3 regions of the Streptomyces sp. NPDC048392 genome follow, and region 2 is predicted to be linked to each of the others. Evidence: riboswitches for the same ligand, from Rfam matches in the RefSeq annotation. Region 2 holds a riboswitch; each other region holds the start of a gene.

Region 1 (9,419 bases), on a different contig from region 2:
TTCCGCCGCGTACCCCACGGGGACCGGCGGCCTGATCGGAACGAGGACGGGCACAAGGAGCGGCCCCCCACCGGTTAGGGTCCATGCCGTGGCCACCTGTCCCCCCGTATCCCACGCGTCCGTCCGCGCATCCGCACCGGCATACGCACTGGTGGCAGCGCACCTGGGTGCGTTACGGCGCGCTGATCACCCTGCTCGCGCTCCCCGGTCTGGTGATCCTGGCCCTGGTCCGCGAACAGACCGGCACGCAGGGGTTCCTGGTGGGACTCGGCCTGGCCGTCCTGCCGGTGCCGCTGCTGACGGCCGCGTTCCGCTGGCTGGACCGGGTCGATCCAGGTCCCTGGCGGAACCTGCTGTTCTGCTTCGCCTGGGGCGCCTGCGCGGCGGCGCTGATAGCGATCGTCGCCAACAGTTTCGCGACGCGGTGGATAGCGACCGCGACCGCCGACCCCGCCGGCGCGGACACCCTGGGCGCCACGGTCATAGCCCCGGTCGTCGAGGAGTCCGCCAAGGCCGCCGCCGTGGTCCTGGTCTTCCTCTTCCGCAGACGGGACTTCACCGGCATCGTCGACGGCGTGGTCGTCGCCGGGGTCACCGCCACCGGCTTCGCCTTCACCGAGAACATCCTCTACCTGGGCACCGCCTTCGGCACCGACCAGCTCACCGGCGACAGCGGCATCGCCTCCGTCACCGCGGCGACCTTCTTCGTCCGCGTCGTGATGTCGCCGTTCGCGCACCCGCTGTTCACGGTCCTCACCGGCATCGGCTTCGGCATCGCCGCACTCTCCGCGGGCCGGCACCGCCTGCGCCGGTCCCTGCTCCCCCTGGCCGGGCTGCTGCTCGCGATGGGCATGCACGCCCTGTGGAACGGCTCGGCCGCGTTCGGCGAGTACGGCTTCTTCGCCGTGTACGCGGCGTTCATGGTGCCGTCCTTCGGCCTGCTGACCTGGCTGGTGATCTGGACCCGGCAGCGCGAGCTGGGCACCGTACGGGCCGAGCTGCCCGCGTACGCCGCGGCCGGGTGGCTGGCGCCCGCGGAGCCGTACGCGCTCGGCTCGATGCGGGCCCGCCGCATGGCACGGCAGTACGCCCGCCGGCACGCCGGGAAGGAGGGGGCGCGGGCGGTGGCGCGGTACCAGGCCTGCGCGACCTCGGTGGCGTTCCTGCGGCAGCGCGGGCGCCGGGGCAGGGCGGGCGCCGACTTCGCCCTACGGGAGCGGGAACTGCTGGACGCCCTGTGGCGCTTGCGGGGCATGGCCCGCCCGGCACTGGACTACGCGGCCCGCGCCACGGCGCCGCCCGTGCCACAGCCCGTCCCGCCGTGGGCGTACCCGCACGGATACGGGCCGCACGGATACGGGCCGCACGGATACGGGCCGCACGGGTCCTACGGGGCGCCCGGCGGCGGTCACCCGACGCCGTACCCGCCCCAGACCGCGCCGGCCGCCTACGCTCCGCACCCGTCCTACGCCCCGTACACCCCGTACGCCCCCTACGGCTCGCACTCGCCGCACAGTCCGGACGCGCCGCCCCGCCCCCACCGGCCGTAGCGTCCGTTCAGTCGGACGCCCGCGTCAGCCTGCCGACCTCGTCCTCCGTCAGGCTCAGCTCGGCCACGCCCAGCAGCGCCGGCAGCTGCTCCACCGTGCGCGCGGACGCGATCGGCGCCGCCACCGTCGGCTGTGCGGCCAGCCAGGCCAGGGCGACCGTGGCGACGGGAGCGTCGTGGGCCTCGGCGATCTCGTCCAGGGCGGTGAGTACGCGTCGCCCGCGCTCGGTCTCCAGGTGCTTCGCCGCGCCACCGGCGCGCGGGCTGTCGACGGTCGTGCCCGGCCGGTACTTGCCGGTGAGGAAACCGGCCGCGAGGGCGTAGTACGGCACGGCGGCGAGGCCCGCCCGCTCGGCGAGGTCGCGCAGCCCGCCCTCGTACGTGTCGCGGGAGACCAGGTTGTAGTGCGGCTGGAGGGCCACGTACCGGGCGAGGCTCTCGCGGTCGGAGAACTCCAGGGACGCCGCGAGCCGCTCGGCGGAGATGTTGGAGGCGGCGATGTGCCGCACCTTGCCGGCCCTCACGAGTTCGTCGAGCGCGCCGATGATCTCCTCGACCGGCACCTCGGGCTGGTCGAAGTGGGTGTAGTAGAGGTCGATGTGGTCGGTGCCCAGGCGGCGCAGCGAGGCGTCGGCCGCGGCCCTGATGTTCGCGGCGGACAGGCCCGGGTACTCGGGGTGCTGGCTGACCTTGGTGGCGAGGACGACGTCGTCGCGGTGGCCGCGGGACGCGAGCCACTTGCCGAGGACCGTCTCGGACTCGCCGCCGCTGAGGCCTTCGCCCCAGGCCGAGTAGACGTCGGCGGTGTCGACGAAGTTGCCGCCGGCCGCCGTGTAGGCGTCCAGGACGGCGAAGGACTGGTCCTCGTCGGCGGTCCAGCCGAAGACGTTGCCGCCGAGGGTGAGGGGGAAGACCTCCAGGTCGGAGGAGCCGAGTTTGCGCAGAGAAGTCATGTATCGCGTCAACGAGCGCACCGGAGCGGACCATTCCGGCGCGCACGCAAAAAGCCCGCAAACCGCGGTCCTGACGTCGGGGGGCCGCCGTCAGGACCGCCGGGGACCAGTGGGTGCCCGGGGGGGACCAGGAGGGACCGGGAGGGACCAGCGGGGCCGGAAGCGGTGCGGGTCAGCGGGTGCGGGTCAGGGGGCGAGGCCCTTGCCCTGCAGCCAGGCCATCGGGTCGATGCCGGAACCCCCGCCCGGGTGGACCTCCAGGTGGAGGTGGGCACCGGTGACGTTGCCGGTGGCGCCGACACGGCCGATGACGTCGCCGGTGGCGACCTTCTGGCCGACGCTGACGCTGATGGAGGACTGGTGCGCGTACCAGAGCTCGGTGCCGTCGTCGAGGGTGAGCACGGTCTTGTAGCCGTACGACCCGTCCCAGCCGGCCGACGTGATCGTGCCGCTGTGCACCGCCTTGAGCAGGGTGCCCGTGGGGGCGGCGAAGTCGAGGCCGGTGTGGTGGCCGGAGGCCCACAGGGAACCGGCCTGGTTGAAGGTGGAGGAGATCGTGTACGAGGAGGTCGGCAGCGTGTACTGCTTGGCCAGCTCCGCGAGCCGTTCGGCCTCGGCCTTCTTCGCGGCCTCCTCCGCCGCCTTCTTCTTGGCGGCGGCGGCCTTGGCCTCGGCCTCCTTCTCCGCCTTGGCGGCGGCGTCCGCGGCCTTCTTCTCGGCGGCGGCCGCGGCCTCGGCGGCGGCCTTGCTCTCGACCTGGGCCTGCTGCTGCTCGGCCTGCGCCATGATCCGGGCCCGCAGCGACTCACCGGCGCCGGTGGTGGCGGTGTCCTCGCCGGTGTCCGCGGCGGCGGCGATGCCGCTGAGCGGGGCGGCGGGACTCTCGGGCTCCGGCTCCTCGTCGTCGGAGATGAGGGAGCCGACGTTCGGCAGGTCCGGCATGGAGATGGACACCGGCGGCTTGCCGGTCTGCGCGCTGGCCATGCCGCCCGCGCCGACGGCGGCTATGACACCGACGCCGAGGACGGTGGAGCTGCGGGCGAGCCCGCCGCGCTGCTTGGCGACGCGGTGCCGGCCGCGCACGGGACGGATGGATTCCGCGGTGGGATTCCACTCCTCCCAGGGGCCCTCTTCGGCGCGGCGGGCGTCATGGCCGAAGATGTCGGTGTCGTGCCCGCTGGACACGAACGGGGCCTCGGGGGCAGGCCGGTTGGACGCCACGTGGGCGTACTCCTTTCCTTCCTTTCGCCTACCGGGTTAGCTGACGGGTTCGGAGCAGGAAGGTCTCCTACGGGCGGGTGCCGACCGTGTTTCCACGGCACCAATACGCCCGATTCACCCCAATGTGGTGGTTCCCCGGTTCCCTTGCGGGATTCGGCGCGTGCGCACGGAGCCGCCTTCTGTGACGGCTGGGACGACCGCGCTGCGTTATCGAACGTTAATAGACGGGGGGCACGGTTTCCAAGCCGTTCCTCTTGATCATTAACGAAAACGGGCGGGACGTACACCCCACGAACGGTGAAAACCGGGCGAGTTGACCGGGCATCAGTATTCCCCTTCACCGCACTTTCTCCTGACGGTGTATCAGTTGTTATGCGGAGGGGGGTCGTGCTGTCACGACTCGTGACATTGATCATGGTTGCCGTGCGGCGGACGCCGTACGGCGAGCAGCGCCATGTCGTCCGCCATGCCGCCCCCGGAGTGCCTGCGCACGTCTTCGGCGAGGGCGTCGAGCAGTTTCGCCGGGTGACGGAAGACGCGGCCGGCCAGCCGCTCCTGCGGATCGTAGAACTCGCCCTTCGCGTCCCGGGCTTCGGTCAGCCCGTCGGTGTAGAGCAGCAGTGTGGCCCCACCGGGGAAGGCGATCTCCTCCGCCCGGTCGGGCCACACGCCCAGCTCGCCCATGCCGAGCGGCAGCGCCGACTCGCGGGCGGGCAGCGGGCCGAGGGTGCCGTCGGCGTAGAGCAGGAGAGGGGGTGGGTGGCCGCGGTTGACGATGCGGACGGTGCCGTCGCCGTGCGGTAGTTCGGCGAGGACGGCGGTGGTGAATCCCTCGAAGGCGTCCAGCCCGTCCCGCCGGGTGCCCTCGCGCGCCAGCGCCCGCTCCAGCCGCTGCGCCACCGCCTCCAGCGTCGCCTCCTGCTCGGCGGCCTCGCGGAAGGCGCCGATCACGACGGCGACGGCGGCGACCGCGCCCATGCCCTTGCCGCGCACGTCCCCGACGATGAGCCGGACGCCGCGGGCGCTGTCCTGCACCGCGTACAGGTCACCGCCGATGAAGGCGTCGGCCTGCGCGGCCTCGTAGCAGACGGCGACCTCGAAACCGGCGATCCGCTCGGCGGGTTGGGGCAGTACGGCGCGCTGGGCGGCCTCGGCGATCTCGCGGACGGAGACGAGGCGCTCGTCGCTGCGGCGGACGAGGCCGTTGACGAGGACGGCGAGCACGGCGACCGTGGCGATGGTGATCAGTTCCGTGAGGGAGTCGACGTAGTGGATGACGCCCTTGCCGAGCTGGAGACCGATCACCGCGGCGACCACGGCGACACCGGTGAGCGCCGTGCCGCGCCGTGAGTAGATCGGGGCGGCGATCAGGGGCGCGGCCGTGTAGAGGGGACCGGCGGTGAAGTACCGCGGGGTGAAGATGTCGTACAGGACGGCGACGACGATCAGCAGTGCGGGGAGCGCGTACAGGAGGGCCCGCCCGTACCTGGTCCGCCGACGCGGCGGCGCCCCGGGGGGCGACACGGGCCGCGCCTCGTCGCCGGAGCCGAGACCCGGGTCGGGCACGGGATCGCCGGGGAGCCTGCCACCGGCTCTGGCGGCCACTCCCTCGTCGTCCACGTCACCTGGCCGCACCACTCGTCTCCCGCCACCCCGCACGTCCGCGCCGCTTGCCGTCCGGTACTCCAGGTTTCCCGGAGGGGAGGCGGGCGGCGAGCGGTGAGGGGCCGACCGGATGACGACGCGCAGCGGGCGCGCGGGGCGGGCCGTGACGGGTGGCCCGAAACGCACCGAGGGCCGGAACCCTTTCGGATTCCGGCCCTCGGCCTTCAGTAGCGGGGACAGGATTTGAACCTGCGACCTCTGGGTTATGAGCCCAGCGAGCTACCGAGCTGCTCCACCCCGCGCCGTTGTGTTCACCACTGTACGTCATCCCGGGGGCGGAATGCACATCGGCGTCTCCCTGCCCCGTCTCCCTACCCCTCCAGGTGGCGGTTGGGCGCCTTGGCCCGCTCCTCGTACCCGGCCAGTACGACGACGGCGGCGCCCCCTTCGGCGAGCATCCCGCTCCCGTCCGCCCCCGGTACGAAGGTGTCCGGCTCCCGCCAGGCCGTGACGACGCGGCGCACCCCGGCGTCGAGGATCAGCCGGGCGCAGGGCACGGGCCGGGAGGCCCGGCGGGCACAGGGCTCGAGACTGCTGTACACGGTGGCGCGGGCGAGCCGGGGATCTTCGGGGTCGACCTTCGCGAGCGCGGCCTCCTCGGCGTGCACGGCGGGATCACCGACCTCCCGCGAATACCCCCGCGCCAGCTCGCTCCCGTCGGCGGCGACCACGACCGCCCCCACGCTGAACGCCGTCTCCGACGGCGGGCACAGCTCGGCCAGCTCGCAGGCGAGCGCCAGCCAGTGCCGGTCGGCGGCGCTCACGCCCTCGCCGGTGCCGGGGGCGGTGGGCCGGTACCGCATGAGCACGACGTCCTCGATCCGCCGGGACTCCACCAGCGCGAGCCGCCCGCCCTGATAGGCACCGGGCCCGAACAGGCGGGGCGCGGCCGGGTCCCCCACGAACAGCGGCGCGAGGACGAGCTGCAGTTCGTCGGCGAGTTCCCGCTGGAGCAGCTGGGTGTGGACGGTCCCGCCCCCTTCCACCATGAGCCGCCGCACACCCCGCCGGTCGTGCAGGTACTCCAGCGCGGTGTGCCAGTCGAGCTCCGGCCCGAGGGACACCACATCGGCGCCGATCCCGAGCCCGCGGGCCCGCCGGGCACCGTCGTCCGTGGTCAGCAGCACCTTGTCCCCGCCGGTGTGCCAGAACCGCGCCGCCGGGTCCAGCTCCCCGCTGCCGCTGACGGTGACCTTGAGCGGGTACGCCGCCTCCCCGGCCGCGACCCGCGCCGCCCGCCGCTCGGCCGAGTTCACCAGCAGCCGCGGGTTGTCGGCCCGGATCGTCCCGGCCCCGATCAGGATGGCGTCCACGGAGGCCCGTACCTCGTCGACCCGGTCGAAGTCGGCGGGGCTGGACAGCAGCAGCCGGTCGGGGCCGGCGTCGTCCAGGTAGCCGTCGAGGGAGACGGCGGCGGAGAGGAGGACGTGGGGCAGGGGCATGCGTGGCACTCCGGTGGGGCGAGCGGACGGGCTGAGGGGCGGCCGGTGAGTTCTACGTGCCCGTCAGACGGACGAACCGCACCGGCTCCGCCAGGATCTCGCCGGCATGGGGCACGTCCGCGGTACGGGCGGCGAGCGTCGCCACCGCGAGCCGGGCCGGCAGTGCCTCCGCGAACTTCAGGCCGCGCACCGCCCGCTCGTCCACCTCGGGCAGGCACAGCCCCGAGGGGACTTGGGCGACGGCAGCGCCCCAGCTTGCGGGTGTGACGTCCTCCCGGAGCGGAACCCACTGGTCACTGGCCCGCCGATGCGGCACGACGACGGCTGACAGAGACGCGGCGAGGGTGGCGTTGGCCCGGTGTCCCGCCCAGGTCCACCAGCGGATGTCGCCTTCGGTGTGCCGGGTGACGAGAGTTCCGCCGGGGTGGACGGTGTGCAGATGCCTGTCGCGGGCCTCGGCGAGTCTGGCGGCCGCGCGGGGCGTCAGCCGGACCGGCGGGTTCTCTCCGAGCAGGACGTCGCGGGCGGCACGGGCGAGATGGAAGGAGCGGACGCGCCCGGTCGCGAACCCGCTCCACCGTGCGCGTCCGCCCTCGTCGGCCGGTTCCACGAAGCAGCGCTTGCGGTTCCAGTCGATGTGGGTGACCAGCCAGTTGCGCCCCGCGAGCAGCAACTTGCGTGGGCCCTCGACGTGCTCGGTGAGCAGGTCCGGGTCGGTGCGGCCGATCTCGGTGCGGCCGTGGAACACGGTGAATTCGGGTGGGGCCGTGAAGACCGCCGTCAGGTTCATGAAGTGCCGGTAGCCGTAGCGGCGTTCCGCTTCCGGTCCGACGAACAGCAGTCCGCCGTCCTCGTCAAGGTACCCCTGCTCCACGAGGTGGCGTACGACGGGTGCGGCACCCGGCCCGAAGGGTCCCATGCCGTTCCACCATTCCTGCCACAGGTTCTCACCGACCCGCTGTTCCTGCAGGCACAGCGCCAGGAGTTGCTGAGCGACCAAGTGGCGTGGTTCGGGCGGGGCGACGACCGGCTCCACCCACCCGCGGGACCACTGGAGCAGCAGCGCTGCGGCGGAGAGCAGCCCTTCACCGTCCAGGGCCAGGAAGAGGCAGTTGCGTGTCGTGCCGGGGCGTCGGCCGGTGCGGCCGAGGCGTTGCAGGAAGGAGGCGACGGAAGAGGGGGCGTCGAGCTGGATGACACGGTCCAGGTCTCCCACGTCGATCCCGAGTTCCAGGGTGCTGGTGGACACGATCACGCAGTCCCGTTCCTCCGCGAAGGCGGCCTCGGCACGTCGTCGTTCGTCGACGGCGAGCGAGGCGTGGGAGAGGAAGGTGGTGACGCCCTTCGCACGAAGCCGTTCGCCCAGTTCCTCGACCGTGCGGCGCGTTTCGCAGAAGACCAGGCGCTTCTCGCCTTGGTGCAGGGCCGCGATGACGGTCGCGGCGTTCGCGACCGAACCGACGTAGTCGAGCTCGATGTCCCCGGGAGGTGGCGGCGGTGACGGAGCGGCGGCTGCCTGGCGGGGGTCGGAGTGCCCGACCAGGTGCGGGGCCACGACACGAGCGGGCCGGCGCCCCCGTCCCGAGCCCTGGAGCCAGGCCAGCAGTTGCTGCGGGTTGCCGATGGTGGCCGAGAGGCCGACGCGCTGGAGCGGGCGTCCGGCCGTGCGGCTGAGGCGTTCGAGCACGGCGAGCAGGTGCCAGCCCCGGTCGTCGCCCGCGAAGGCGTGCACCTCGTCGACCACGACTGTGTGCAGTCCGGAGAAGAAGGCCCGGTGATCGACATGCGTGCTCACCAGCATGGACTCCAGGGACTCCGGCGTGGTGAGGAGGACGTCGGGACGTTGGGTGAGGATGCGGCGGCGGCGCGGCGTCGTGATGTCGCCGTGCCACAGCTCGGCGGTGCGGCCCAGCCACTCGGTGTAGGTCCTCAGCCGGGGGTGGAGATTGTTGAGCAGGGCTTTGAGCGGGCAGACGTACAGGACGCTGGTGCCCTTCCAGCCGTGCCGGCTCATGCGGGTCAGGAGCGGAAAGGCGGCGGCCTCGGTCTTGCCCCCGGCCGTGGGGGCGAGAAGCAGCGCGTCCTCGCCGCCGAGGAGCGGTTCGATCGCCGCCTCCTGGAGGGGGCGCAGGGAGCGCCAGCCCAGCGAGTTGACGATGTGGTGGCCGAGGACCGGGTCGAGCAGGTCGAAGACGTCGGGGGGCTCTCCTCCCGCGCCCGGGTGTTCGCCTGCGCCGGTGTCGCTCATCACGGGTCCAGATCCAGGGCGACGTCCGCGGCGTTCGCGGCCGCGTTCCGTTCGGTCTCCGTCAGCTCCTCGGTGTGCACGGTGAGCGCGTAGTGGGCGCGCGGGTCGAAGTCGGCGAACTCGTCCACTCGGTCCAGGATGTCGGCGACGAGCTTGCGCAGATAGAGCCGCGGCGCGACGCCGACCTTGCCGCCGAGGGATCCGGTGACCGCGCGCGCCAGCTCGTCGAGGTAGACGTCGTCGGCCCGCTCGGTGAGCCGTTCGGGATGGCGGGCGGCCCCCGCGTACAGGTCTCGCACCTTGCGCCCCAGCTCGCCGAGGGAGGCCAGGTCGAAGCCGGG
Region 2 (9,419 bases):
GCCGCAGGGGGACGACGACGTGCCGCGGGGAGATGCTGCCGGCGGCGGCTTCGGGGAGGAAGGGCTGGTAGGTCATGTACGACCGCGGGTCGACGACGGTGACGGTCGCCTCGCCGTAACGCATCTTCTTCTGGATGCGTCGAGCTGCGTACAGGCCTACGTACCCACCGCCTACTACGAGGATCCTGGGACGCTCCGTGGTGCTCATGCCATCGAGTATCCACCCGGCTGAGGGGGGTGGTTCGTGCGCCCCTTCACAAGCTTCGGTGGCGGCTGTGCTACCATCCCCCGCCGACGTGACGGAGATCATGGCGGGAGACGGAACCAGCGTGTAGGGGACCCCGTTGTCAATGCCGCTTGAGCTGCACATCCGCCCCTCCGGGACGGTGGACCAGCCTCCCGCGAGGGTCTTGCGGGACCCCCTCGGAACACCGTCCTGAACACGTTCAAAGGGCAGTTGAAACCCCAAAGGGGTCAACGGGCGCGCTTTCGTCGTCCGACAGGGCCCAATTCCTTGTGAAGAACTTCACGAACTTTCCCGACGGGACGTCACCGAGGAGCCCGCAAGGCCCCCCGATCCCCGCTCAATCGTCGTCCGTCCTGCTCAGACCGCACCGCGGAACCCCTGCGCGACCGACCACGCGATGCCGTCGAGGATGTCGTGCTCGCTCACGACCACCTCCTGCGCGCCCGTCCGCTCCATGACCGACAGCAGCACCAGGGCCCCGGCCGCGATCACGTCGACCCGGCCCGGATGCATGGAGGGGACCGCCGCGCGCTCGGCGTGGGTGGAGCGCAGCAGCCGGTCGGTGATCTCCCGGACCCGGTCGTGGGAGACGCGGGAGTGGTGGATGGCGGCCGAGTCGTACTCCGGCAGCTCCTGAGCGATCGCGGACACCGTCGTCACGGACCCGGCCAGCCCCACGAGGGTGCGCGCCTCGCGCAGCGGCACCGTCCGCCCGGCGAGGTCGAGAGCCGCCTCGATGTCGGCCCGCATCGCGGCGACCTGCGCCCCGGTGGGCGGGTCCGTCACCACGCCGTCGTGCACCAGGTGCCGCTCGGTCAACCGGACGCAGCCGACGTCCACGGAGCGGGCGGCGCGCACGTGGTCGTCGCCGACGACGAACTCGGTGGAGCCGCCGCCGATGTCGACGACGAGGTACGGCCTGTCCAGGTCGTCGCGGCCGGCCAGCTCCCTGGTGGCTCCGGTGAAGGAGAACTCGGCCTCCCGGCGGCCCGAGATGACCTCCGGCTCCACGCCCAGGATGTCCAGCACGCCGCGCACGAAGTCGTCCCGGTTCTCCGCGTCCCGGGAGGCGGAGGTGGCCACGAAGCGCAGCCGCTCGGCGCCGTGTCCCTTGATGACCTCGGCGTACTCGCGGCAGGCGGCGAAGGTCCGCTCCAGCGCCTCGGGCGCCAGCCGCCCGGTGCGGTCGACGCCCTGGCCGAGCCGCACGATGGTCATGCGGCGGTCCAGATCGGTCAGTCCGCCCGTCGCCGGGTCCGCGTCGGCCACCAGCAGCCGGATGGAGTTCGTGCCGCAGTCGATGGCGGCGACCCGGGTCACTTGCCGCCCTCCTCGTCCGTGGCGTCCGTGCGGGACACGCACGGCCCCTTGCGCCACCACTCGGGCAGCATCGCGATCGCCTCGTCGCCCAGCGGGTTGACGCCCGGACCGGCCGCCAGCGAGTGGGCGACCAGCACATGCAGGCACTTCACGCGGTCCGGCATGCCGCCCGCGCTCGGGAAGCCGCTCAGCTCCCCGATCTCGTCGCGGCGCCGGATGTAGTCCTCGTGCGCGGCGCGGTAGGAGGCGGCCAGGACGGGGTCGGTGCCCAGCCGCTCGGTCATCTCCTTCATCACGCCGTTCGCCTCCAGCGTGCCGATCGCCGAGGCCGCCTTCGGACACGTCAGGTAGTACAGCGTCGGGAAGGGCGTGCCGTCGGGCAGGCGCGGCGCCGTCTCCACGACGTCGGGCTGCCCGCACGGGCAGCGGTGCGCGATGGCGCGCAGGCCGCGCGGGGGCCGCCCGAGCTGCTGCTTGAAGGCCGCCACGTCCGCGTCGGTCGGCTCGGTGCGCGGGGTGGTCGGCGGGGGAGTCTGCATGACTGTCTTCTACTGGTCTTCCTGTTGAGTCACTGCCGGCGCGGTCGCTTTCACGGCCGGCGGGCGGCGGCGTCGGCCTTGTCGACCGCGTCCCACACGTTCCGGTACCAGGGGCGGTCGGCCGCGCCGGCCTCGGCGCGGGCCTGCTCGGCCGCGTCCGGGTCGACGACGACGAACCCCGTCTCCCCCGGCATCACATAGTGCAGCCGCAGCCGGACCTGCTGCTCGGCGTAGGCGTCGTCCTGCCAGCGTGCCTTGAGGTCGCGCAGGTCCTCGACCCGCTGCCGGGTCTCCCGCTGCTCCCGCTGGAGATCGGCGATCTCGGCGCGCTGGGCGACGTACTGCCGTGTCGGATAGGCGAGGGCCACGACGAGCGAGCAGAACACCATCGCGAGCAGCGCGGCCCGGCCGGTCAGCCGGGAGCGCCGGGCCTGGCGCCTGGTCTGCGAGCGGTAGACCCGGGCCGCGGTCTGCTCCCCGATGATCCGGATCCTGGTCGCGGTGGAGAAACGGTCCCGGTCCTTCACCGCCATGTCCCGCCTCCGCATTCGTGCGTCGTCCTACGTGCGTACGTCCCCGCACACGGTACGGGACCGCGTACGGGGACGTACGTACGACGCTGCCTACGAGAGCGGCGCTCAGCCCTTGAAGCGGGGGAACGCGCTGCGGCCCGCGTACACCGCGGCGTCGTCGAGGATCTCCTCGATGCGCAGCAGCTGGTTGTACTTGGCGACGCGCTCGGAGCGGGCGGGGGCGCCGGTCTTGATCTGGCCGCAGTTGGTGGCGACGGCGAGGTCGGCGATGGTGACGTCCTCGGTCTCGCCGGAGCGGTGGGACATCATGCACTTGAAGCCGTTGCGCTGGGCCAGCTCCACGGCGTCCAGGGTCTCGGTGAGCGAACCGATCTGGTTGACCTTGACCAGCAGGGCGTTGGCGGCGCCCTCCTCGATGCCACGGGCCAGACGCTCCGGGTTGGTGACGAACAGGTCGTCGCCGACGATCTGGACCTTGTCGCCGAGCCTTTCGGTGAGGACCTTCCAGCCGTCCCAGTCGTCCTCGAACAGCGGGTCCTCGATGGAGACCAGCGGGTACGCCTCGACCAGCTCGGCGTAGTACTCGGTCATCTCGACGGCGGTGCGCTCCTTGCCCTCGAAGGTGTAGGAGCCGTCCTTGTGGAACTCGGAGGCGGCGACGTCGAGCGCGAGGGCGATCTGCTCGCCGGGCGTGTAGCCGGCCTCCTTGACCGCCTCGAGGATGAGGTCGAGGGCCTCGCGGTTGGAGCCGAGGTTCGGGGCGAAGCCGCCCTCGTCGCCGAGACCGGTGGCCAGGCCCTTGTTCTTCAGGACCTTCTTGAGCGTGTGGTAGACCTCGGCGCCCCAGCGCAGGGCCTCGGAGAAGGACTCCGCGCCGATCGGGGCGATCATGAACTCCTGGATGTCCACGTTGGAGTCGGCGTGCGAGCCGCCGTTCAGGATGTTCATCATCGGCACCGGCAGCAGGTGCGCGTTGGGACCGCCCAGGTAGCGGAAGAGCGGCAGGTCGCTGGCCTCGGAGGCGGCATGGGCGACGGCGAGGGAGACGCCGAGGATGGCGTTGGCGCCGAGCGAGCCCTTGTTGTCGGTGGCGTCCAGGTCGAACATGGCCTGGTCGATCAGGCGCTGCTCGGTGGCGTCGTAGCCGACGAGCTCCGGGCCGATCTGCTCGATGACGGCCAGCACGGCCTTCTCGACGCCCTTGCCGAGGTAACGGCTGGGGTCGCCGTCACGGAGTTCGATGGCCTCGAAGGCACCGGTGGAGGCGCCGGACGGAACGGCGGCACGACCCGTGCTGCCGTCGTCGAGGCCGACCTCGACCTCGACCGTGGGGTTGCCTCGGGAGTCCAGGATTTCCCGGGCTACGACGACGTCGATGGACGGCACGAGCATCTCCTTCTTCAATGTGACGCTTCGGTGTGACGCGCGGGTCCCGCAGGACCGCGGCGGCTCTGCGGGACCGAGCCTAACCGGCTCCGGGCGATCGGCCAGCCGATCGACCACCCGCTGGACAGAACCGAGAGTAAATTGTTTCCGAACGGAACAAAGACGTTTCCGGAAACCGGTACGGAACCGGAGGACGGAAACGCGACACGGGCCGGGCGCAAAAATCCCGCCCCGGTGCGTACGGGGGAACACGCACCGGGGCGGGAGTGGCGGGGGGCCGCCGCTTACTTGAGGTGCAGCTGCTGGCCCGGGTAGATCAGGTCGGCGTCGTCGACGATGTCGTCGTTCAGCTTGAACAGCTTCGCCCAGCCGCCCTTGACGTCGTGCTCCTCGGCGATCGAGCTGAGGGTGTCTCCCTTGACGACCTTGTACTCGCCGTCACCCTTCTCGACCTTCTTGCCGGTCGGGGTGGTGACGGTCTTCTTCTTCCCGGTCTTCTGCTCCGCGGCCGGACGCTCGGCGGAGCGGGAGGCCTTCTGCTCGGTGGAGCGCTCGGCGGTGGAGCCGCTGCTCTGGCTCTGCGAGCTCTCCGAGCTGCCGGAACCGCTGCTCTGGCTCTCGGAGCCGCCACCGGTGTACGCGGCGCCCGACAGGCCGGTGCCGCAGACCGGCCAGGCACCCTTGCCCTGGCCCGCGAGAACCTTCTCGGCGATCTGGATCTGCTGCGCCTTGCTCGCCTGGTTGGCGGTGGAGGCGAACTGCGTACCGCCGTAGGCGGCCCAGGTGGAGGCGGAGAACTGCAGACCGCCGTAGTAACCGTTGCCGGTGTTGATGGACCAGTTGCCGCCGGACTCGCACTGGGCGACGGCGTCCCACTCGGACGCGGTGGCGGCGGAGGCGTTGCCGGCCGCCATCAGCGGGGCGGCGACGGCGGCACCGGTGACGCCGGCGACGGCGATGACACGGGTGGCCTTGGACGGGCGACGGTGCTTGCCCTTGCCGGAAAACAGCATGGTTGATCCCCTCACCGACGCCTGCGAGGTGAGCTGTCGGGTTCGGGCCGGTTGAGTTGCCCGGCCGGGTTCCTCACGGAACTCGGCTCCACCCCTAGCCGCTCCGGCTCAACTGCCCGGTGCGGCGCTTACCTTGGGTCCCCCGCTCCTGCCTTCGGCGCTTGACGCGACGACTGTTCCCGTACGGCCGCTGGCAGGATTCGGCGTTGCGGCTGTCGGGGCCCGCGATGGCGAGCGTCTCGACCGTAGACACGCGCTCCGCGGATTTTCAAAGACGATCACGGCTTCTGAGACCTATCTCTCACGAGATCCAAAAGGGACATACGATCTCTAACCGTGACGCGAACTCCCCCTACTTTTCGCCCGATTCGCCCGCAACCGTGAGCGTCTGACCGGGCAGGATGCGGTCCGGGTCGGCACCGACGACCTTCTCGTTGCCGACGTAGAGCGCACGCCATCCGCCGTCGACACCGAAGGAGTCGGCGATGGCCCAGAGACTGTCGCCGGCGCGCACGATGTACGAGCCGTCCCCGGTCTCCCCCGACTCCGCGTCGCGCGAGGCGTGCCGCCCCGACGTGCTGTCCGTGAGCCCCCTCTTCACCGTGCCCTCGCCCGCGCCGTCGCCGCGGTGCCGGCCCGAGCCGGACGAGGCCTCGGCGCCCTGCGGTCCGGCGCCGGCGGCGGAGCCGGATTCCGCGGACGTGTCCGGCTCGACGGATTGGCCCGTGTCACCGGACGTGACATCGGAGGCGGTGTCAGATGACGCCGAAGAAGAGGGCGAAGGCGAGGAAGAGGACACTTCGGAGTTCGGGTCCGACGTCCCGGTGGAGGCGGACGAGTCCGACGAGCGGGACGAGCCGGTCGACTCGGACGACTGGGACGACTCGGGCGTTTCGGTGGCCGAGGGCGTTCCGGACGGCTTGACGGCGTCCGTCTTCCCCGAGGTGCCCGAGCCCTCCGACGCACCGTCACCGGCCGCGTCCGAGCCGCTGTCCGCGACCCCCGGGCCGTTGCCCAGGCCCGCGAGCAGACCGCAGGTCGGCCAGGCGGCTATGCCCTGGTCCGCCTGTATCTTCTCGGCGATCCCTATCTGCTGCGAGCGGCTGGCCTGGTCGGCACTGGGGGCGTACTGGAGGCCGCCGTACCGCTCCCACGCCTCCTGGGACAGCTGCAGGCCGCCGTAGTACCCGTTGCCGCTGTTCTGGCTCCAGGCGCCGCCGGTCTCGCATTCGGCGACCTGATCCCAGTTCGCGGAGCCGGCCGCGTGGGCGCCGGTGGCGCCGAGCAGCGGGATCGCGATGGCGGAGCCGGTCACTCCGGCGGCGACGACCAGGGCGGGAGCCTGGCGGGGGCGGCGGTGACGACCGTTCCCGGAGAGCATGCGACGACCTTTCACGAGACGACGGGGGCAGCGCGGCCGATGACGCTCGGCACCACGCTGATCCGTGAACGTATAGGCAGATCATCGCTTGTCACAAGTTCATGCCGCGCAGATCACGTGAAGATCACAGAGTTGAGCGTGTGTCACTTTCGCGTCGGCGACGCAACGTTGTCGGCGGACGACGCGAACGGTGTGAAGGAGACGGGCAGGGTGCGCAGGCCTCGCATGATGAGCCCGCCGCGCCACCGCAGTTCGGCCGGGTCCGCGGCGAGGCGGAGGTCCGGCAGGCGGGTGAGGAGCGTGGCCAGCGCCGTCCGGCCCTCCAGCCGGGCGAGCGGGGCGCCGAGGCAGTAGTGGATGCCGTGCCCGTATCCGAGGTGCTGGCTGTCGCGGCGGGCGAGGTCGAGGGTGTCCGGGTCCGTGAACCGCTCCGGGTCCCGGTCGGCCGCGGCGAGGACGACGAGGACGGGATCGCCGGCCGCGACGTCCTGCCCGCCGAGGGTCAGCGGCCGGGTGGCGAAACGCCAGGTGGCCAGCTCCACCGGTCCGTCGTAGCGCAGGAGTTCCTCGACACCGCTCGCCAGCAGGCCGCGCTCGCCCGCGGCCAGGGACGTCTGCAGCCGCTCCCGCTGGACGGGGTGGGTGAGCAGGGCGTAGGTGCCGTTGCCGATGAGGTTGACCGTGGTCTCGAAGCCCGCGAAGAGCAGGATGAAGGCCATCGCGGCGGCCTCGTTCTCGGTGAGGTGCTCGCCGTGGTCGGAGGCGCGGATCAGGCCGGAGATGAGGTCCTCGCCGGGTCCGGGCTCGGGCGGCAGCGCGGCGCGCTTGCGGTGGATGAGGTCGGCGAGGTAGCCGCGCATCTTCTTCACCGACCGCGCGACCCCGCCCCGCGGACCGCCCCCGTGACGGATCATCATGCCCGCCCAGTCCCGGAAGTCGTCCTGGTCCTCGCGGGGGACACCGAGCAGGTCGCAGATGGCGTAGATGGGCAGCGGGAAGGCGAACTCGTGGATGAGGTCGGCGGAGCCGGTGCCCGCGAACCGGCCGATGAGGTCGTCGGCCAGCTCCTGCACCCTGGGTGCGAACTCGGCCACCCGGCGGGGCGTGAACGCCTTGCTGACCAGTCGGCGCAGCCTGGTGTGGTCGGGCGGGTCGATGTTCAGCAGATGGGTCATCAGCTCGGCCTTCCGCTCCCCCGGAATGCCGGTCTTGCCCTTGGCGTGCGCGGGCTCGTCGTGGTGCGCCGGGTTCTTGGACAGCCGGGGGTCGGCGAGGGCCTGCTTCGCGTCGGCGTACCGGGTGACCAGCCAGGCCTCCACGCCGCTGGGCAGCCGGGTGCGGTGCACGGGGGCGTGCTCACGCAGCCAGGCGTAGGCCGGGTAGGGGTCGCTCGCGAACTCCCGGGTGAACAGCTCGGGAACGGGGCCGGGGACGGGCGGGCCCCCGGTCATCCCTCGACCGCCCTGATCGCGTCCCGGTACGCCCGGGCCGCCGCTCTCAGGGCGGCCTCGGGGTCGGTGCCCTCCGCCTCGGCGCGGGCGGCGAGAGCGAGCAGTTCGTAGCCGATGCCCTCGCCGGAGGGCATCGGCACCCGGAGGCCCGCGGTGCGGACCCGGGAGGCGAGCTTGGCGGCGAGGGCGAGACCGGGCTGGCCGAGGGGGACGCCCTCGGTGACCGAGGTGCGCTGCTTCTCGTCGGCCTTGGTGCGCAGCCAGTGCGCGCGGACCTCTTCGGGGGTGTCGGCCGTCGCGTCGCCGAAGACGTGGGGGTGGCGGTGGATCAGCTTGGCGACGATGGTGCCGGCCACGTCGTCGACCGAGAACGGGGCGTCGGCGTCCTCCTCCGCGATGCGGGCGTGGAAGACGACCTGGAGGAGCACGTCGCCCAGCTCCTCCCGCAGTTCGTCACGGTCGCCGTCCTCGATCGCCTCGACGAGTTCGTACGCCTCCTCGATGGCGTACTTGGCCAGGCCCTCGTGGGTGCGCCGGGACGACCACGGGCATTCGAGGCGGATGCGGTCCATGACCTGGACGAGGTCGAGGAGGCGGGCGCCCGGCAGGTCGTAGGAGGCGGGGAGCAGCTCGAGGTCGGGCATGTGGACGCGGCCGGAACCGGCGAGGCGGGCCAGTCCGTCGGTGAGCGCGGGCTCGCCCTCGCCGGTCGCGACGACGACCGCCGTGCGGCCGCCTGCGCAGGCGGCCAGCAGTTCCTCGGCGGCCGGGGCCGCCTCGTCGACCCGTATGCCCGCCTCGCGCAGGTACGGCAGCTGCGGGTGGGCTCCGTCGGCGCACAGGACGCGGTCGGCGGTGCGCAGGGCCTGCCAGGCGGGCCAGGACAGCAGGCCGGGGGCGACCCGGTGGCTGGTGGTCAGCAGGACGATGCGGCCCGGGTCGGGGGCGGTCGCGTCGGCGGTGGTGGCGTTCACTCTCCGAACCTAACGCACGCCGCCGACGGCCCCCCGAGTTGTCCACAGGGGGCCGGGCGGGCCCGTACGCAGGAGCGTCATGCCGGCTGGGGGGTCCCCGCCGTGATCTCCCGCACCCACGGCGTGCGGGTGTCGACCCGGCTGCTCTTCTGGACGTCCCAGGCGCCGTAGCGCGGGTTGAGGTCGACGTCGAGCTTCTTGGACGCCTCGGACAGGGCCTGCCAGAACTCGGGCCGGCTGGTGCCGGTGCCGAGGCTCTGGGCGAGCTTCTGGGCCTCCAGCTGGAGGCGGAGGTTCGCGTCGAGGCGCTCGGGGGGAACGCCGTACTGCTGGAGCCAGACCGTCTCCAGCTGTGCGGGGCCGCCCGCCTGCTCCTCCAGTCCGCCGCGCATCCCCTGCACTTCCCTGCGGGTGACGCTCACACCGGCGTCCTGGGCGGCGCGGTGCAGGACCTGGTCGAGGACCATGCCGTGCAGGGTGTCGCGGGTGAGGGTGCCGGTCTTGGCGACGACCTGCTGGTACTGGGTCTCGTCCGGGACGGCGGCGCGCTGTGCCTCGCGAACCTCGTCGACGCG
Region 3 (9,419 bases), on a different contig from region 2:
ACCTGGTGCTGCACGCTGAGGCTCCCCTCCCCTGGGGACGAGTCTAGGAACGCACGCCGCTTCTCACACCCGAATCGTCAGCTTCGTCGCGTTTCACCCGGCGAACACGGGGCCCTTCAGGACGGTGCGGGCCCGGCGGTACCACCGCCAGCCGGCCGTCTTCGGACCGTCGCGGAAAGGGGCGGTGCGGGCGCCGCCCCCCGCCAGCCAGCCCTCGACGTCGGCGACCGTGTGGCCGTGCCGCACGATGAGCCGGGCGATGCGGTAACGCTCGTCGCGGCCCGAACTGAGCGCGTGCCGCACGGCGGTCGCCGTCTCGTACCCGGCACGGGCCGACGACGCCCGCACCTTCGCGCTGTTGTAGCCGTGCGGGTAGGCGAGGTGGCGGACCGGACGGCCGAGGGCGTCCTCCAGGACCGCCCTGGAGGTGCGCAGTTCGTCCATCAGGTCTTCGGTGGACAGGGTGTCGAGCTGGGCGTGGGTGACGGTGTGGCTGCCGATCTCGATGCCCGAACGTTCCAGCCCGGCCACCGCGCCCAGGGTCATCATCGGGGCGGGCTGCAGCAGACTGCGGCCGCCCGGAGTGATGGCCCCGGTGGTGAGGTAGGCGGTGGCGGGCAGCGCGCGCTCGGCCAGCGCCTCGGCGGTGGGGCCGGGCAGGTCGGCGAAGCCGTCGTCGAAGGTGAGCAGTACCGGCCGGGGCGGCAGCGGTGCCCGCCCGGCCAGGTGGTCGGCGAGCGCGCTGATCGTGACCGGCGTCATGCCGCTGCCGACGACCGCGTCCAGGTGCGCGGCGAACTCCTTCGGGGTGACGCTGAACTCGGCGATCCAGGCAGGCGGATCGTCCATCACCGCGTGGTAGAGAAGGACCGGGACATGGCCCCCGGCCTCGCCCGCCCCGCCTTCCCTCGCGTCCGTTCCCCGTGCCCCGCCCCTTCCCCGCTCTGCGTCCGCTCCCCGCGTCCCGTCCCTTCCCAGTGCCGCGTCCGCGCCCGGAATCCCCGGTCCGTAGGCGTCCGGGACCCCCGCCCAGTTCATCGCGCCCCCGGCCGGACCGTGCGCAGGGCGCGGCGGGCGCGCAGGTAGCCGGCGGGCCCGTACAGCATGCCCCGGCGCTGCAACCGGGACAGGCGCCTCGGCCAGGGGTGGGTCCGGTCGTCGTGGGCGCCGGGCGAGCCGTCGCCCCCTGCCTCCCGTACGGCGGTGAGGCCCCGCGCGTACACCAGCCCGCCCGGTAGTCGGACGAGGAGGGCCGGCAGCAGTGCGGGCCGGTTCACCAGGAGCGCGGTGAGATACGCGGTGAGGCCCGCGCCGTAGCCGAAGGCCTGGGCCTCCAGGTCCCGCCAGGTCTCCCGGTGGTGGTGCCAGACCAGTGCCGAGGGCGTGTAGTGCAGCCGCCACCCCTGGGCGAGGACGCGGACGAAGCCGTAGAGGTCGTCGCCGCCCCGCGCGTGCGTGCCCGCGCCGGTCGCCGGGTCGAAGCCGCCGACCGCCCGCAGCACCGCCGTCCGGAAGGCCATGTTGGCGCCGGAGCCGAACCGGCCGGCGGTGAAGGGGAACAGCGGCTCGTCGGCGGGCGGCCGCTCCGGGTCGTACGTCCGCGGGGTGAAGCCCTTGGCGAAGCCGCCGTGGCTCTCCAGCAGCACCTGGGCGGGGGTACGCAGCCGCGCAGGCAGGATCAGCCCCGTGGCACACCCCAAACGCGGGTCGGCGGCGAAGGGCGCGGTCAGTTCGCTGAGCCAGCGTGGGTCGGCCACCACGTCGTCGTCGGTGAAGGCGACCACCTGCCCCCGCACCAGCGCCAGACCCCGGTTGTGCGCGACGGCGAGGCCGGGCACCGGTTCGCACACGTACCGGACCCGTTCGCCGTACTTCCGCTCGACCAGTTCCCGGGTCTCGCCGGTCAGGGGCGCGTTGTCGACGACGACGACGTCGAAGTCCGGGTGGTCCTGCGCGAGCAGCGAGTCCAGGGCGCGGGCGAGCCGGTCAGCACGCTCCCGGGTGGCGACCACGACACTGGTGGACGGCGGAGCGGCCGACGGCGCGGCGGACCGCGAGGCCGGTGGCGCGACGGCCCGCGCGACGGCCCGCGCGGCGGACCGCGAGACCGACGGCCCCAGCGGCTCCCCGCCCTGCGGCTCCCGGTCCTGCGGCTCCCCGTCCTGCGGCCTGGGCGGTTCCCGGTCCTGAGGCTCCTGGCCCTGCGGCCCGGGCGGTTCCCCGCCCTGCAGCTCGCGGGCGAGCCCGGCCAGCACCCGCGTCGGGTGCGCTCCCCCGGGTACCTGCCCGACCAGGGTGCCGACGGGCCGGCCCGCCCGTCTGACCAGCAAGAACACCGCACCGGACGTGACCGGAGGACTCCCCGGGCCCGGTCTGAGCACCGCCTCCTCGGCCTCACCCGCGTCGTCACCGTCGAGGTCCAGCTCGGCGACCTGCACCGGCCCGATGCCGAGGAACCCCGCCACCTCCCGCCGTGTCTCCCACCGAGCCCTTCGCCGCGCACGTCCGGTACCGGCCATGCGCCCACCCCCTCGTGGTTGCCCTCCGTCAGGACCGGCGCAGCCGGGCCGCGCCCTTCAGCGTCCGTGCCGCCAGCGACGCCAGCCGGGGCCGGTCGCGTACGAAGCCGTGCGCGCGCCGGGCCGGTTCCCGGCCGAGCCAGTGCAGCGCGGCGCCCGTCCCCGCACGCGTCGCCGCCCCCTCGTACACGGGCAGTTCACCGGTCTTCAGCGCGTCCTTGTACTCCGCAGGTCCCCGCCCCAGGTCGAGCAGGCCGATGCCCTCGGCGGCCGCGGCCTCGGCCATGCGCAGATGCAGCACGAGCCCCGGCGAGTACCTCGCGAACTCCGGGTCGTACGCCGGGAACCAGCAGGCCAGCACCGTCGCCGAACGCAGTCCGAAGTGCGCGGCGACCGGCCGGCCGCCCGCGTGGAGCACGGACAGCGTGCCGGTGCACTCCGGCGCCCGGGTCCCGGCGAGCCGAGCCACGAGCCGGGCGATCCACTCCTGTGCGAACCGGTCCCGGCGGCCCGTCCTGCGGTACTGGGCCGACTTCCACTCCATGAGCGTGCGCAGCGCCGCCGGGTCCCGCTCGTCGAACACGAAGCGGACGTTCCCGGCCTGACGGCCGAGCCTGCGCTCCTTGGCGAGGGTGGACTTCAGGAACTTCGGGGACTGGGCGCGCAGGACGTTCTCGTACGCCTCGTAGCCCTTCTCGACGTCGATGACGTAGGTGGTGTGCTCGTCGGCGGCGGCCGGCACGAACAACTCCTGCTCCGCCTCCAGGTTGTCGAAGGCGAAGCTCGACAGGGAGCAGGCCCGCAGCAGTTCGCGCAGGTCCGGGGCGAGGCCCTGGCGCAGTACCGCGCCCTGGCAGTCCGACACCCCCAGCCCGATGGCCCGGCCCTGGCCCAGCGGACCCCGTTCGTGCGGCAGGAAACCGGCCGCCTCACCGCCGTCGTACACCACCGCCACCCGCGCCCGCGGCCGTACCCGGCCCACGACGTCGGTGAACTCCGGTTCCATGAAGGGGTTGCGCGGTGCCGTCGATTCGGCACGCAGCTCGCGCCAGTGCTCCCGCTCCCCCTCGCCCAGCTCCTGTGGCCGGAGCACACGTACGCGTCCGCTGTTCAACCCGACCCCCCGATCAAGTCCCCCTGAACAACAGGAAGGTACCCCCGGGCCGCCCGGAGGGGTAGGTAGCGGTCCATGTTGTTGCCAACCGGTGCACAGGCCTTTAACCGGCTTTAGCCGATGATGTGTCAGGTTTCGGACATGATCGGGCGTCTCCGTGCATCCTCGTGCGGGTCCGAACGCACTCGCTACCTCCTCGTTCGGAAGCGGTCGCGGGTGAGTTGGACGGGTGCGGTGTCCGTATTCTCTGATCATGGACCGCACCGCATATTCACTCGTCGCCACCGACCTGGACGGCACGCTGCTCCGCGGCGACGACACCGTCTCCGACCGGTCGCTGGCCGCGCTGGCGCGGGTGACCGGGGCCGGTGCGCGGCATCTGGTGGTGACGGGCCGGCCCGCACCCCGGGCGCGGAATCTGCTCGACCGTCTCGGCTGCACGGGGCTCGCGGTGTGCGGGCAGGGCGCGCAGGTGTACGACGCCGGCGCGCACCGGATGCTGTGGTCGGTCACTCTGGACCGGGAGCTGGCCGAGACCGCGCTCGGCAAGATCGAGGCCGAGGTGGGCCAGGTGCACGCCGCGGTCGACCAGGACGGCGTCGACGGGCTGACGCTCATCGAGCCGGGCTACCTGATGCCCCACCCGACACTGCCCGCGGTGCGCGTCGAGCGGCGCGACGAGCTGTGGAGCACCCCGATCAGCAAGGTGCTGCTGCGCCATCCCGAACTGGGTGACGACGAGTTGGCGGCGACGGCGCGCGCGGTGGTCGGTTCCCTCGCGACGGTCACCATGTCGGGGCCCGGCACGGTGGAGCTCCAGCCGTGCGGCATCACGAAGGCGACCGGCCTGGCGCTGGCCGCCGAGCGGCTCGGCCTGGAGCGGGAGGGGACGATCGCCTTCGGCGACATGCCCAACGACATCCCCATGTTCCACTGGGCGGCCCACGGCGTCGCGATGGCCGGCGCCCACCCCGAACTCAAGGCGGTGGCCGACGAGGTCACCCTCGCGAACGAGGACGACGGCGTGGCCGTCGTCCTCGATCGGATCTTCGGTACCTCTTAGTGCGGCCGCTGCGGCGGTCCTTCCGGTGCGGCCGCCGCGGCCGTCGGCTCAGTACGCGCCGAGGACTCAGTACGCGCTGAAGACGTTGTCCATCGAGCCGTAGCGGTCGGCCGCGTAGTTGCAGGCGGCGGTGATGTTGGCGACCGGGTCGTACGGGTCCCAGGAGGTGCCGGGCACGTGGTACGCCTGGAAGGTCGGGTCGATCACCTGGAGCAGCCCCTTGGACGGGGTGCCGTTGATGGCGTTGATGTCCCAGTTGTTGATGGCGAACGGGTTGCCCGAGGACTCCCGCATGATGTTGCGGTAAATGCCGTCGTAGCTCCCGGGGATGCCGTGCTGCGCCATGATGTCGAGCGACTCGCGGATCCAGCCGTCGAGGTTGTCCGGGTACGTCGTCGCCGCCGTGGTGACGGTCGTGGCGGTCGTGGCGGCGGCCGGGGTGGCCGCGGAGGCGGTGGTGGCGCCGATGAGCGGCAGCGCGAGCACCGCGGCACCGGTGCCGGCCACGGCGAGCTTGCGGGCGAGGCGGCTGGTGCGGGCGTGACGGTTCTGACCGTTGGCAGACATGCGGTGTCCCTCTCCTTACGCCTGCGAGGTGAGCTGTCGGGTTCGGGCGGGGAGGTGCCCGGCCGTGCCCTGACGGGTACGGCTTCACCCCGAGCCGCTCCGGTGGTGACCGGTGCGGCGACTAACCTGGGTCCCCCGCTCCTGCCTGCGAGTTTGTTGGGTGGATGACTGTGCGTCCGGGCGGTGGCAGGATTCGGCGTCCGCCCGACAGGCCGGGAACGTATGCGAGAGCACATGTCCGGAACAAGTGCAGGAATCACCCAACGTGCCTGTTGACCTTGGTCTGAGGCGTTTGAAGCTCTTGATCCTTTGCTGTTGCCAAGTCCCAACTCGCTTGCGGGGCAAAGGGAGGGCACAGGTTCCGGCAGGGTTGCCCGTGGCTGACCCGGAGTGAGCCAACTCACTGGCTTCAATAAGCACGGCAAAACGGGCATTAGGTCCAACTCCGCGCCAACCGGCCATGGGTGAGGTCGGCTTCGGGTGTCGGGCGGAGAAGAGGGGGAAGCGGCGTGAGGAGTGGGGTGGGAAAGAGAGGCCGGGAAGCGGGTGGGGCGGTGGTCGGGGAGGAGTCGCGCGGCGCGCCTGCCGGGTGTGCGCGGGTGCCGGGCGGGTGACGTTCCCGGCGTGCGGGCCGTTGGGGGGAGTAATGGGATCTTCGGTGGCGGCTTCCCGCCCGCCCGCACCCCGGGGTCCGGGTCACCCCTTGGTGATATCAATCAAAATCTGCTCATATCACCTGATCAAAAACATACCGTTCATGATCTGATACCGACCGGCCTGTAACGGTGGGCGCTAGCGGTGATCGAAACGTGACCGGATACGCTGACTTGAGTGGTGGCAGCGACCTATCGACAAACCAGGTAACCGGCAATAGACACCAGCAGACAGGAGACCCCTCGTGACCGTCGTCGGGCCGTTCGGGCTGAGCGTGCGGGACCAGGCTCTGGAAGCCGATGTCCAGGCCGGATTGGCTGCTGTCGAGGAAGGGTTGCTTGAGGCAACCAAAAGCGAGGTGCCGTTCATCACGGAGGCCGCCCAGCACCTGGTGCGAGCCGGCGGGAAACGCTTTCGTCCGCTGCTGGTGATGCTCTCCGCCCAGTTCGGCGACCGCTACGCGCCCGGGATCGTGCCCTCGGCCGTCGTCGTGGAGCTGACCCACCTCGCCACGCTGTACCACGACGACGTGATGGACGAGGCCGCCGTGCGGCGTGGGGTGCCCAGCGCGAACACCCGCTGGGACAACTCGGTCGCGGTCCTCACCGGCGACTTCCTGTTCGCCCGCGCCTCGCAGATCCTCGCCGACCTCGGCCCCGAGGCGGTCCGGGTCCAGGCTCTCGCGTTCGAGCGGCTGGTCACCGGACAGATCCTCGAGACGGCAGGCCCGCAGGACGGCCGGGACCCGGTCGACCACTACCTGGACGTGCTGGGCGGCAAGACGGGCTCGCTGGTGGCGGTCTCCTGCCGGTTCGGCGCGATGATGTCCGGCGCCGACGAGACGGTGGTGGACGTGCTGACCCAGTACGGCGAGCGGCTCGGGGTCGCCTTCCAGCTCGCGGACGACGTCCTGGACATCGCCTCCGACTCCGACGAGTCCGGCAAGACTCCCGGGACGGACCTGCGCGAGGGCATCCCCACCCTGCCCGTACTGCGGCTGCGCGAGCGGGCGGCCCGGCTGGGGCTCGCGGAGGACATCGCGCTGTGCGAGCTGCTCGACTCCGACCTCGGCGACGACACGCGGCACGCCGAGGCGCTGCGCCTGCTGCGCGCCCATCCCGCACTGGAGCAGGCCCGGCGCGACACCGTCCGGTATGCCAGAGAGGCCCGCGCGGCGCTGGCCCCGCTGCGGGAGTGCGACGCGAAGGCCGCGCTGGTGGAGCTGTGCGACGCGGTGGTGCACCGGGCCGGCTGAGCACGCGGACGTCGGCCTGCCGGACCGTGCCGTCGGCCCGCCCGACTGTGGCGTGCGTGCCGTCCCGTTGACGTGCCGTACCGCCGGTGCCCCGCCGGTGGCGTGCTGCCGGTGGTGCGCGTCACGGGTGGCGGCCGTCCGCCGCCGAGTGGCGTACGGCAGCCCCTACGGGCCGGGGGAGGCGTCGACCCTCCGTGTCATCCCGCAGGAGTAGGCGGAGTTGAGCCCCCGGTCTGACGCTTCCGCTCCGGTGATTTGGTCAGATGGACACCACGGAAAAACACCAGTCCTCACCGATTCGGGTGAGAATGGCGGCTCACGGGTAACGAGTGCGAGGTCGCGAGACAGCCGCCGCCGACGACGGAGGTAGGGCACACATGACACCGATCGACAACGACGACAACACGGGCGCCGGGGAGGGCGAGGAGCTGCGGGCCGGACGCCGCAGGGCCGCGCGGTACGTCGTCCCGGTCGCGGTGATGGGAGTGGCGGCCGCGACGATCGGGCTCGTCCCCGCGCTGGCCGACTCCGGGGACCCCGACCTGCCGAAGATCACGGCGGAGCAGCTCATCGAGAAGATCGCCGAGTCGGACGTCCAGCAGATGTCCGGCACGGTGCGGATCAGCACGGACCTGGGCCTCCCGGACCTCGGCGGGCTGGAGAGCGGCCTGATGTCCGGAATGTCCGGCGGTCCGGGCTTCGGTGGGGACGGCGAGGGCTCCGCCGCGGACCCGTCGGCCAAGCTCACCGAGCTGGTGTCCGGCAGCCACACGCTGCGCGTCGCGGCCGACGGCCCCGACCGGCAGAAGCTGTCCCTGCTGGAGAACGCCGCCGAGTACAGCCTGATCCACAACGGCAAGGACGTCTGGGGCTACGACAGCAAGTCCAACGAGGTCTACCACTCCTCCGCCTCCGCCGGCGCCGAACGGCCGGAGAAGGACGTGCCGGCCACTCCGAAGGACTTCGCCGACCAGGCACTCGAGGCGATCGACGACACCACGTCCGTGACCGTGGGCGGCACCGCACAGGTGGCCGGCCGGGACGCGTACCGGCTGGTCGTCGAGCCCAGGCAGGACGGTTCCACGGTCGGCGCGATCACCGTGGCCGTGGACGCCGAGACCGGCACGCCGCTGAAGTTCACGCTGACCCCGGCGAGCGGCGGCGCCGCCGTCGTGGACGCGGGCTTCACCAAGGTCAGCTTCGCGAAGCCGGACGCGTCGACGTTCGACTTCACCCCGCCCAAGGGCGCGAAGGTCACCGAGGGCGACGGGACCGACCAGGCCACGGAGCACGGGCGCAAGGCCGAGGGCGACCTCGCCGAGGAGATGGACGGTCTGAAGGCGACGGACGGCCTGAAGGTCGTCGGCGAGGGCTGGAACGCGATCGCCACCTTCGACACCGGCGCCCGGGGCGGCCTGCCCATGGCCACCGCGGGCGGCGACCTCGGCGGCTTCCTCGGCTCCTTCGGCGACCAGGTCAAGGGCGACTTCGGCTCGGGCACGGTCTTCAAGACCCGCCTGGTCAACGCCCTGATCACGGACGACGGCAAGGTCTACGCCGGCGCGGTCACCAAGGACGCGCTGGTGAAGGCGGCCGACGCCGCGCGGTAGGCGGCGAGCAGTGGGAAGCGGTACGCGGTAAGCAGTGGGAAGTGCGCAGTACCCGCCGTTCGGCGAAGAGGACGAAACGAGGGAGCCGATGGCCGGACCGCCCGCCGCGGAGCCGGAGCGCCCGGACACGGAGCGCGCGGATGACGCCGTCATCGCCACCCGCGCGCTCACCAAGCGCTACCGCGGCGGACAACTCGCCGTCGACGGTCTGGACCTGACCGTCCCGGCGGGCAGCGTCTTCGGCTTCCTCGGCCCCAACGGCTCGGGCAAGACCACCACCATCCGCATGCTGATGGGCCTGATCGAACCCACCTCGGGCAGCGCCCGGGTCCTGGGCAGGCCCATGCCGCGCGCGGCCCGCACCGTACTGCCCCGGGTCGGCGCCCTCATCGAGGGCCCGGCCCTGTACGGCTTCCTCTCCGGGCGCGACAACCTGCTGCGCTACGACGCCGCCGACCCGACCGCCGACCCGCGCACCCGGCGCGCACGGGTGTCGGCGGCGCTGGAGCGGGTGGGGCTCGCGGCCGCGGGCGGCAAGAGGGCGAAGGCGTACTCGCTCGGCATGAAGCAGCGGCTGGGCCTGGCCGCCGCGCTGCTCCAGCCGCGCCGTCTCCTCGTCCTGGACGAACCGACCAAC

The links. A riboswitch is a leader RNA that binds a small molecule or an ion and turns the genes downstream of it on or off. The one in region 2 is predicted to bind cyclic di-AMP.
Region 1: linked by a shared signal. The riboswitch ahead of ACGFYH_RS29340 (M23 family metallopeptidase) and the one ahead of rpfA (resuscitation-promoting factor protein RpfA) in region 2 are both predicted to bind cyclic di-AMP.
Region 3: linked by a shared signal. The riboswitch ahead of ACGFYH_RS04630 (transglycosylase SLT domain-containing protein) and the one ahead of rpfA (resuscitation-promoting factor protein RpfA) in region 2 are both predicted to bind cyclic di-AMP.

What each region holds. Positions count from the first base shown of each region.
Region 1 covers NZ_JBICYB010000030.1:57,247-66,665, reverse strand. The annotation lists gene trmB (tRNA (guanosine(46)-N7)-methyltransferase TrmB) at 1-78, shown strand, start outside; gene ACGFYH_RS29350 (PrsW family glutamic-type intramembrane protease) at 84-1,550, shown strand; gene ACGFYH_RS29345 (aldo/keto reductase) at 1,558-2,502, opposite strand; gene ACGFYH_RS29340 (M23 family metallopeptidase) at 2,689-3,723, opposite strand; cyclic di-AMP (ydaO/yuaA leader) riboswitch at 3,735-3,892, opposite strand; gene ACGFYH_RS29335 (PP2C family protein-serine/threonine phosphatase) at 4,117-5,343, opposite strand; tRNA gene ACGFYH_RS29330 (tRNA-Met) at 5,557-5,630, opposite strand; gene ACGFYH_RS29325 (dihydrofolate reductase family protein) at 5,700-6,830, opposite strand; gene ACGFYH_RS29320 (DEAD/DEAH box helicase) at 6,883-9,078, opposite strand; gene brxD (BREX system ATP-binding protein BrxD) at 9,078-9,419, opposite strand, start outside.
Region 2 covers NZ_JBICYB010000035.1:42,524-51,942, reverse strand. The annotation lists gene ACGFYH_RS31215 (NAD(P)/FAD-dependent oxidoreductase) at 1-208, opposite strand, end outside; gene ACGFYH_RS31210 (exopolyphosphatase) at 605-1,567, opposite strand; gene ACGFYH_RS31205 (DUF501 domain-containing protein) at 1,564-2,106, opposite strand; gene divIC (cell division protein DivIC) at 2,157-2,639, opposite strand; gene eno (phosphopyruvate hydratase) at 2,745-4,025, opposite strand; gene rpfA (resuscitation-promoting factor protein RpfA) at 4,310-5,038, opposite strand; cyclic di-AMP (ydaO/yuaA leader) riboswitch at 5,042-5,208, opposite strand; gene ACGFYH_RS31185 (transglycosylase family protein) at 5,391-6,419, opposite strand; gene ACGFYH_RS31180 (cytochrome P450) at 6,563-7,870, opposite strand; gene ACGFYH_RS31175 (nucleoside triphosphate pyrophosphohydrolase) at 7,867-8,844, opposite strand; gene ACGFYH_RS31170 (SurA N-terminal domain-containing protein) at 8,922-9,419, opposite strand, start outside.
Region 3 covers NZ_JBICYB010000002.1:169,491-178,909, forward strand. The annotation lists gene ACGFYH_RS04605 (hypothetical protein) at 1-14, opposite strand, end outside; gene ACGFYH_RS04610 (polysaccharide deacetylase family protein) at 94-849, opposite strand; gene ACGFYH_RS04615 (glycosyltransferase) at 1,035-2,519, opposite strand; gene ACGFYH_RS04620 (GNAT family N-acetyltransferase) at 2,548-3,612, opposite strand; gene ACGFYH_RS04625 (HAD family hydrolase) at 3,887-4,696, shown strand; gene ACGFYH_RS04630 (transglycosylase SLT domain-containing protein) at 4,763-5,263, opposite strand; cyclic di-AMP (ydaO/yuaA leader) riboswitch at 5,268-5,436, opposite strand; gene ACGFYH_RS04635 (polyprenyl synthetase family protein) at 6,162-7,172, shown strand; gene ACGFYH_RS04640 (outer membrane lipoprotein carrier protein LolA) at 7,550-8,782, shown strand; gene ACGFYH_RS04645 (ABC transporter ATP-binding protein) at 8,871-9,419, shown strand, end outside.